Regions from separate parts of the Modestobacter sp. KNN46-3 genome, predicted to be linked through region 1. Evidence: predicted binding sites of a transcription regulator. Region 1 holds the regulator's gene; each other region holds the start of a gene.
The links. The regulator LexA, encoded in region 1, represses DNA repair genes until DNA is damaged. The targets are predictions, from matches to a motif close to TCGAACANNTGTTCGA.

Region 1 (2,196 bases):
ACAGGTGTGCAAGCCCTGGCGAGCGTGTCGTCTTCCGCATCTGACCCGGGCGCCCCTCGGAGCCCCTCCCGCCACAACCACCAGGGCCTCTGACGGGCCCTTCACACCGGGGCGTGCCCCAGCGCGCCGCCGGTCAGGGCAGCTCGAGCACCTGGCCGGGCACGAGGTCGACGTCGGAGAGCCCGTTCACGTCGAGGAGCGCGTCGACGACGGCACGCCGGTCCTCCTCCGGGGCGATCTCGCCGGCGATCGACCACAGGGTGTCCCCGGACTGGACGACGACCGTCGTCGAACCGGCCAGCTCCAGGCCGCCGCCGGGGCCGCCGGACTCGGCGGCGAACGTCACCGCGGCGACGGACACCCCGAAGGCGATGGACAGCCCGGCGACCACTCGCCGCCCGCGCCGGGTCAGCCGCAACGGCGCTTGCGCACCGGGGGCGACGGCACCGCCGACCGCTCCCGTGCGCCTCGCGCAGCCCGCGCCGCCCACCCCAGCCCCGCCCGCGACGCCGACCAGTCGACCAGGGCGCACGTCGGGCTGCCCGGCGCCTCGCCGGCCCGCCGCCGGACGAGCCACCCGGGGCAGGGGTGCAGGCTGACCGTGCACCACGGACCGGGGCGAGCGCGCCACCTGACGCGCCCCCGGGAACGGGAGCACGACCGCCATCGAGGCCGGGGCGGCCACGGGGAGCTCGAGCTGCGGACTGGCCATCGGGGTGCTCCAGGGGTCTCGCGGTACCGGGTTGTCGAACAGACGTTCGAACGGAACGTCTGGGCGATGTCTACCGCACGCCACCGACAGGAACACGCCGACACGGCGACTTCTTCGAACACCTGTTTGAACGGAGCGGCCGGAGGCGATACGGTTCCGAGGCGATCGAGGACGGCGTCCGCGGTCCCGGCTCGCCGTGGCGACACGGCCGTCGGTACGGCAGGGCGCCACCGGGGACTGCTGCCGAGGCAGCCGGACGAGGAGGACACATGGCGGTCGACGGCCCGAAGGCGCGCGGCGGCAAGAGCCCTTCGCGGCGTGGAGCGTCCGGCACGGCATCAGCCGACGGCGCAGCGCCCACCGCTGCGGCGGGAGCGGGTGCGGCGGTGCGGGAGTTCCCCGACCGGGCCGCCGACGGCGACGGCCTGACCCAGCGGCAGCGCCGGGTGCTCGAGGTCATCCGTGACTCGATCGAGCGTCGCGGCTACCCGCCCTCGGTCCGCGAGATCGGCGAGGCGGTCGGCCTCTCCTCCGCCTCGTCCGTGGCCCACCAGTTGTCGGTGCTGCAGCGCAAGGGCTGGCTGCGCCGTGACCCGAACCGGCCGCGCGCACTCGACGTGCGCCTCCCCGGCGACGGCACCGCGACGACGACGAACGAGACCGCGGCCGAGGCACTGGCCGGGTCCGGCGCAGCCAGTGGCGTCGACGACGCCTCCGCCCCCCGACCCACGTACGTGCCCCTCGTCGGCCGGATCGCCGCCGGTGGTCCGGTCCTGGCCGAGCAGGCGGTCGAAGACGTCTTCCCCCTCCCCCGCGAGCTGGTCGGCGAGGGCACCCTGTTCATGCTGAAGGTCGCGGGCGACTCGATGGTCGACGCGGCGATCTGCGACGGCGACTGGGTCGTCGTCCGGCAGCAGCCGACCGCGGAGAACGGCGAGATCGTCGCCGCGATGATCGACGGCGAGGCGACGGTGAAGACCTACAAGCGGCGCGACGGGCACGTGTGGCTGATGCCACACAACGCCGCGTACGAGCCCATCCCGGGCGACGACGCGACGGTCCTCGGCCGGGTCGTCACCGTGCTCCGCCGGGTCTGACCTCGGGCAGCGGCGCCGGGCTCGTGCTCAGGCCGGGCGCCGCCGGAGCTTGCCGCCGACCCACACGAGCACGGTGGCCACGGCCGCGGCGACGAGACCGGCGGTCAGCGGCTCGACCCCACCGGCGGTCGCCAGCGACCCGGCGGCAGCCTCGGTGGGCTCCGCCGGGGCCGCCCCCGTCAGGTCACCGGTGGCCGACACCTGGGTGACCACCGCAGGGAGCCCCTCGCCGGCGACGAGCAGGTCCCGGTCGTTCGCCGCGAAGGCGATGGCCTCACCCTGCGGAGCCTCCGGCAACGGCACCCGCACCGGGGGCCCGGCCAACGCACCGGCGACGTCCGAGCCGCTCAGCGGCCAGACATAGGCGTCGGTGTAGGTCCGCAGGGC
Region 2 (2,196 bases), on a different contig from region 1:
CGAAGGGGTCGCTCACGAGGCAGTGTCGGAGGCGCGGTCGGGACCAGCGCCGGAGCCGGGGTGGCCCGGACCGCGCCGGCGCGAGCCGGGGTCGACCGCCCGCAGGCGCGCGGGCGGCGGTGGCACCGGGCGGCTGATCGTGGTCTCGACGACGCCGAGGAACGTGCCGACGTCCCGGACCAGGTCGTCGGCCTCCCGTGCGGTGACGGCGTGCGAGAGCCCTGCCTCGGCGGCGGCGCGCTTGGCCGCCCCGGCGGCGAAGAACGCCGCCCACTCCGACAGCTCGGGGGCGACCTGACCGATCAGCACCCAGGCGCTGCGCGGCCGGCGCCGCCCGGCCTCGGGCTGGGTGCGGGCGGCCAGCACGGCCGCCGCGGCGCGCAGCGCGGCCAGGTGTGCGGTCGCGTACCGCCAGGCCGGGTCGGGGCTGCTGGCGGCCTCGGCCAGCCCTCGATGGGCCTGACCGAGCAGCTGGGCGGCGGCCGCGGGCAGCGGCGGGAGCAACGGGAGCTGCCCGTCGGCGGCGGCCGGGAGGGCCCGGGCGGCGCCCATCAGTCGTGCACCCGGACGAGCAGCCACTGGTTGCCCGTCGGCTCCCAGGACAGGTCGAAGACCCCGGCGAAGCTCATCCGGGACCGGCCTGCGCGGACCGCCTCGACCCGCCAGACCTGCCGGGTGGCGACCAGCTCGGCCGACGCCCCACCCCGGCCGGCGACATCGGTCTGCCACCACGGTGCGGTCTCCACCCACGAGTCGAGCAGCTCCCCCACCACGTACCGGGTCTGCCCTCGCCAGAACTCGGCCGGCCCCGACGGCCCCTGCTCGACCTGCACCTCTTCACCGACCCGGCCACCGGCCCCGGCGAGCACTCGGCTCATGTCAGACTCCGCAACTCTTCGCCCCTCCCGGCTGCCCCGCCCTCCGGCCCGGCGGGGAAGCGCACGTCGGGGAGGACGTGACGGCCCGGGCCGGCGAACGGGTCGCCGGTGTTCGAACAGGTGTTCGAACACCGATGAGTAGACCGGACCCGGTCGGGGCGGTCAAGCCGAACAGGCGTGTCGTCATCCGTGTCGTTACAGCGACTGCACTCAGGGCAGCGACACACCCTCGAGCCCGACTCGTGGGTCGCCGCGACCCCGGGCGACGGCCGTCTGCGGCCGGCGCCCGACCGCACGTCCCGGGTGGCGCAGGGCCCCGGGGCCGGTGGGAGGATCGCTGGCATGACCGCTGCGGAGACCCCGCACCACCCCCGGGTCGCCGAGGTCGAGCAGGTGCTGCGCACCGCCGGCGTCACCGGTGAGGTGCGCGTGCTGCCCGACAGCGCCCGCACGGCCGCCGCCGCGGCCGCCCAGCTCGGCGTCGAGGTCGGTGCGATCGCCAACAGCCTGGTGTTCGATGCCGGCGACCTCCCGCTGCTCGTCCTCACCAGCGGCGCCCACCGGGTCGACGAGGCGCTGGTCGCCGACCTGCTCGGCCTCCCGCGGATCACCCGGGCCACCCCCGAGTTCGTCCGCCGGCACACCGGCCAGGCCATCGGCGGGGTGGCCCCGGTCGGCCACCCGGAGCCGATCGGCACCCTGGTCGACGTGGAGCTCGCCCGGTACGCCCGGGTGTGGGCGGCCGCCGGGCACCCGCACACCGTCTTCCCCACCAGTTACGACGAGCTGTTGCAGCTCACCGCCGGTACCCCCGCGGAGGTCGGCCCAGGGCCCTCCCCGGCCGCCGCCGACGAGGAGACCCCCTGATGACCGGCACCACTCCCGCCACCCGGATCACCGAGCTGCCCGCCGGCTGGATGCGCGAGCACCTGCACGAGGCGCTGGCGATCTACGGAGCGGCGATGGGCTACGGCGACTCCGTCGTCGCCGGGCGTTACGGCTACGCCGTCCAGCACACCGAGCGAGAGGGCTTCCGTGCGGTGGGCGCCTTCGTCGAGGCCCCCCGGGGCGACGGCACGGTCGGTGAGCAGCTGGTCGGCTTCGGCTACGGCTACGTCGTCGCTCCCGGCCAGTGGTGGCACGACCAGGTCCGCAACGCCCTGGACCGGCGGACGGCGAAGCAGTGGCTGCCCGGCGCATTCGAGGTCTGCGAGCTGCACGTGCACCCCGACCGGCAGAGCCAGGGCCTGGGCCGGCAGCTGCTGCACGCGCTGCTGGCCGACCTCCCCCAGCCGGCCGCCCTGCTGAGCACCCCGGA
Region 3 (2,196 bases), on a different contig from region 1:
CGGAGCCCTCGCTGCCCGACCCGCCGTCGAACGGTGCGTCCGACACCGGCGGGGTCAGAAGTCAGCCGGTGCGGCCGCCGGGGCCTCGGCCGCCGCCACGACCCCGATGCCGAGCTTTTCCTTGATCTTCCGCTCGATCTCGTCGGCGAGGTCGGGGTTGTCCCGCAGGAAGCTGCGGGCGTTCTCCTTGCCCTGGCCGAGTTGGTCGCCCTCGTAGGTGTACCAAGCGCCGGACTTGCGGACGAAGCCCTGCTCCACACCCATGTCGATGAGCCCACCCTCGCGGCTGAAGCCCTGACCCCAGATGAGGTCGAGCTCGGCCTGCTTGAACGGAGCGGCCACCTTGTTCTTGACGACCTTGACCCGCACCCGGCTGCCGACCGCGTCGGTGCCCTGCTTCAGGGTCTCGATCCGGCGGATGTCGAGCCGCACCGAGGCGTAGAACTTCAGCGCACGACCACCGGTGGTGACCTCCGGGGAGCCGTAGACCACGCCGACCTTCTCGCGCAGCTGGTTGATGAAGATGCAGGTCGTGCCGGAGTTGCTGAGCGCACCGGTGATCTTGCGCAGCGCCTGGCTCATCAGCCGGGCCTGCAGACCGACGTGGCTGTCACCCATCTCGCCCTCGATCTCGGCGCGGGGCACCAGGGCCGCCACCGAGTCGACGACGATGAGGTCGAGCGCACCGGAACGGATCAGCATGTCGGCGATCTCCAGCGCCTGCTCACCGGTGTCGGGCTGGCTGATCAGCAGTGCGTCCGTGTCGACCCCGATCGCCCGGGCGTAGTCCGGGTCGAGGGCGTGCTCGGCGTCGATGAAGGCGACGATGCCGCCGGCCGCCTGGGCGTTGGCCACCGCGTGCAGGGCGACCGTCGTCTTGCCGGAGGCCTCGGGGCCGTACACCTCGACGACGCGGCCACGGGGCAGGCCGCCGACGCCGAGGGCGATGTCGAGGGCGACGGAGCCGGTCGGGATGACCTTCATGGCGACCTCGGGCGAGTCGCCCAGGCGCATGACGGAGCCCTTGCCGAACTGCTTGTCGATCTGGGCGAGGGCCATGTCGAGGGCCTTGTCGCGGTCGAGCGTTGCCATGGTGGCCACCTTCGGATGTCGCTGTAGCGGGTCGTCGCCGACGCTAGGGCGGGGGTCTGACACTTTCCGCGGACCGGGTGCATCTGTGGACGGACACCGGACCTGTGGACGCCACCGTAGGCCGAACACTTGTTCGAATCCAGTGACACGCCGGGATCGGTGCGTCGTGCCGTCCAGCACCCTCGGCGTCCACCGGGACAGCGCGGTCAGCGCGGCGGACGGACCTCGTCGGCGAGGGCCCGGGCCGCGTGCACGGCCGGCATCCGGCCCTCGACGAAGGAGATGAGCGCCAGCAGGTGGGGCACGAGGGCGGCGCCGTCCTCGGTCAGCCGGTACTCCACGTGCGGGGGGATCGCCGACCGCACCTCGCGGTGCACCCAGCCGTCCCGCTCGAGGGTCTGCAGGCTCTGCGCCAGCATCCGCTCGCTCACGCCCTCGATCCGCCGGCGCAGCTCGCCGAACCGGTGCGAGGACTCGGCCAGGGCCGAGAGCGCCAGCAGCGACCACTTGCCGGTCACGTGCTCCAGCGCCTCGCGGGAGGTGCAGGCGCGCCGGAAGACGTCGGCCACCAGCTCCTCGACCGTCTGCTCTCCCGCACCCCCAGCCGCCTCGCGCACGCCGCCAGGGTACCGTCCGACGAGCGGGTACTAACTGTTCGTAAGTGCCCACCGTGCAGGAAGCACTCGGAGGAGTCCCCCTTGATCACCGTCACCGGAGCCAGCGGCCACCTCGGCCGGCTCGTCGTCACCGGACTGCTCGACGCCGGCGTGCCCGCCGGCGAGGTCGTCGCCGTCGTCCGCACCCCGGGGAAGGCCAGCGACCTGGCCGCCCGTGGCGTGCAGGTCCGCCAGGCCGAGTACGGCGACCCGGCGAGCCTGCAGACCGCCCTGGAGGGCACCGACCGGCTGCTGCTGGTCTCCGGCAGCGAGGTCGGCCAGCGGGTGACCCAGCACGGCAACGTGCTGGACGCGGCCCGGGCCGCAGGCGTGGGACTGGTCGTCTACACCAGCGCGCCCAAGGTCGACGACACCCCGCTCCCGCTGGCCCCCGAGCACGCCGCCACCGAGCGGCTGATCGCCGAGGCCGGGCTCCCGGCCGTCGTGC
Region 4 (2,196 bases), on a different contig from region 1:
AGACCAGACGACGCGCAGAGTTGTAGCCCCACATGGTGTCGACGTTGATGGTGCGGACGACGTCCCCGGCGGTGGGGGCGTGCACCATCAGGCCGTTGCCGATGTAGATGCCGACGTGGCCCACCGGGTCGTAGAAGAAGACCAGGTCACCGGGCTGCAGGTCGGCGCGGGCCACGGGCACGCCCATCGTCGACTGCATGCGGGAGGAGTGCGGCAGCGTGATGCCGGCGGCCGCGTAGGAGTACTGCGTCAGCCCGGAGCAGTCGTAGACGTTCGGGCCGGCCCCGGCCCAGACGTAGGGCTTGCCCTGCTGGGCGAGCGCCGTGTCGACGATGATCTGGGCAGCTGCGTTGGGAGCCGCGACCGGGGCCACCGGTGCCGCGACGGGTGCTGGGGCGGCCGCTCCACCGCCGCCGACCGAGGCCTGGGCGGCCATCGGGGTGAGGGCGACGCCCGCGCTGGCGAACAGCGCGATCAGTGCCCGGCGACCGGAACGGGAGGGACGACGGGCGGGGGACGTGCGAGTGGTCGTCATGGACGACGGGTTCTCCTTGTTCTCCTCGACCGCCTACCGAGTTAGCTGACGGGTTCGGGCGGGGAACTCGCCCGGCGCTCCGGCACTCGCGTGCCGTTGCGTTTCACCCCAGAACTGCGGTGGGTCCCCGGTCCGGGCGTTCGCGGCGACGTTGCGGCGGTTGCCCGGTTCGGCGGTGCTCGCCGGTGTCACCGCGTGTGGCGACTCAGGGGCCGGCAGGCGCGGATGACGGTAGGGCTGTCATGGATCTGTCACAAAGTGCCGCCGGTTGCGGTTCCGACACTCCGCAGGCCCGCAACACGCCCGGGCGGCGGGGACGACTCGCCGAGCTGACGTCGAGCAACGCTGGAGTGCGCCGTCGGCGAGCGCGGCTCTCGCCGGCTGTTCCCGTCGGGAATCCGATTTCTGGTCGGACGGCGGGTGGGCACGTTTCGTGTTCGACGCGACACGGCCCGCTGCAGGAGTCGTCACGTGATCGGTTGTCGCGTCGACCAGCGCTTGAGACGGCCCTGGTCGCTGATCCCGCCTGCCGCGCTGGTGCCCGGGCGGACGCGTTGACGCGCCGCGGTCGGTCGTGTCAAGGGACTGTCGGCATGTGTGGACAGGCGGCTGACCAGCTGATTCGCCTTGCTCGGCGTCCTTTAGGGCGCTACTATTCGTACATACGTTCGAATGCTGCGGGAGGTGTCGTGAGCGAGTTGATGTCGGCTCTCGACGCCCTTGCGGCCGATGACCTGCACTCGCTCACGGACGGGCAGGTGCTGGACCGGACGGCGTTCCTGGTGCAGCTGGTGAACCGTGCGTCGGCGGAGTTGACCCGCACGGTCCGGCGCGCGGACACCACGCAGGCCGCCGAGCGCGACGGGTTGAAGAGCGTGCGGTCGTGGCTGACCGGGCACGCGCGGCTGGCTCCGGTGGACGCTTCGCGGATCCTGCGTTCCGGGCGGGCGCTGGAGCACTTCCCGGCGCTGGCCGCCGGGTTCGCCGACGGGCAGATCACCGCGGCGCAGGTGAACGTGGTGGCCGAGAAGGTGGGGCCGGGCGAGGTCGCCCGGGCAGTCGAGCAGGGCATCGACCTGGCCGCGTTCGACCAGGTGTGGGCGCGCGTGGCGGTCGAGTCGCCGCACCAGTCGCTGGTGGCGGCGGTGCAGGCCTTCGAGGACGCACTCGACCCCGATGGCCCGGAGCCGGACCCGAGGGGCGGCGGCTGACGATCGCCAAGCACTCCGACGGCAGCGTCACCGGTCGGTTCGACCTGGATGCGGTGGGTGGGGAGAAGGTTCAGGCCGCGATCGAGTCGATCGTGCAGGCCGACCGCCCCAGGGGTGATGAGCGGACCCGCGCTCAGCAGAACGCCGACGCCCTCGTTCAGTTGTGTGACAACCAGCTGGCCAGCGGTGACCTGCCGATCCTGCGGACGGTGAAGCCGCACGTGGTCGTGGGCATCGACCTGGACGACCTGGTCGACCCCGCCACCGGTGCCGCTGCGGCGGAGATGGGCTTCGGCGCGACGATCTCCGCGGCGCGGGCCCGCTACCTGGCCTGTGACGGCAGTATCTCCCGGATCGTGATGGGCCCCGACGGGGTGCCGCTGGACCTCGGCCGGGACCACCGGGTCGTCACCCCGGGGCTGCACAAGGCGGTGGAGCGGCGGGACGAGT

Region 2: a site for LexA is predicted at 991-1,006, ahead of G5C62_RS06925 (DUF6504 family protein). Genes of this name have one in related genera too.
Region 3: a site for LexA is predicted at 1,214-1,229, ahead of recA (recombinase RecA). Genes of this name have one in related genera too.
Region 4: a site for LexA is predicted at 1,192-1,207, ahead of G5C62_RS29035 (DUF222 domain-containing protein). Genes of this name have one in related genera too.

Annotation. Positions count from the first base shown of each region.
Region 1 is NZ_JAAKGN010000073.1:10,875-13,070, forward strand. It holds gene G5C62_RS15595 (LysM peptidoglycan-binding domain-containing protein) at 134-712, opposite strand; gene lexA (transcriptional repressor LexA) at 982-1,809, shown strand; gene G5C62_RS15605 (hypothetical protein) at 1,837-2,196, opposite strand, start outside.
Region 2 is NZ_JAAKGN010000019.1:29,651-31,846, reverse strand. It holds gene G5C62_RS06935 (DNA polymerase III subunit alpha) at 1-16, opposite strand, end outside; gene G5C62_RS06930 (SAV_6107 family HEPN domain-containing protein) at 13-552, opposite strand; gene G5C62_RS06925 (DUF6504 family protein) at 552-878, opposite strand; gene G5C62_RS06920 (YbaK/EbsC family protein) at 1,221-1,745, shown strand; gene G5C62_RS06915 (GNAT family N-acetyltransferase) at 1,745-2,196, shown strand, end outside.
Region 3 is NZ_JAAKGN010000016.1:42,517-44,712, reverse strand. It holds gene recA (recombinase RecA) at 55-1,092, opposite strand; gene G5C62_RS06295 (helix-turn-helix domain-containing protein) at 1,299-1,709, opposite strand; gene G5C62_RS06290 (NAD(P)H-binding protein) at 1,791-2,196, shown strand, end outside.
Region 4 is NZ_JAAKGN010000084.1:159-2,354, forward strand. It holds gene G5C62_RS16660 (C40 family peptidase) at 1-535, opposite strand, end outside; cyclic di-AMP (ydaO/yuaA leader) riboswitch at 552-704, opposite strand; gene G5C62_RS29035 (DUF222 domain-containing protein) at 1,225-1,746, shown strand; gene G5C62_RS16665 (DUF222 domain-containing protein) at 1,632-2,196, shown strand, end outside.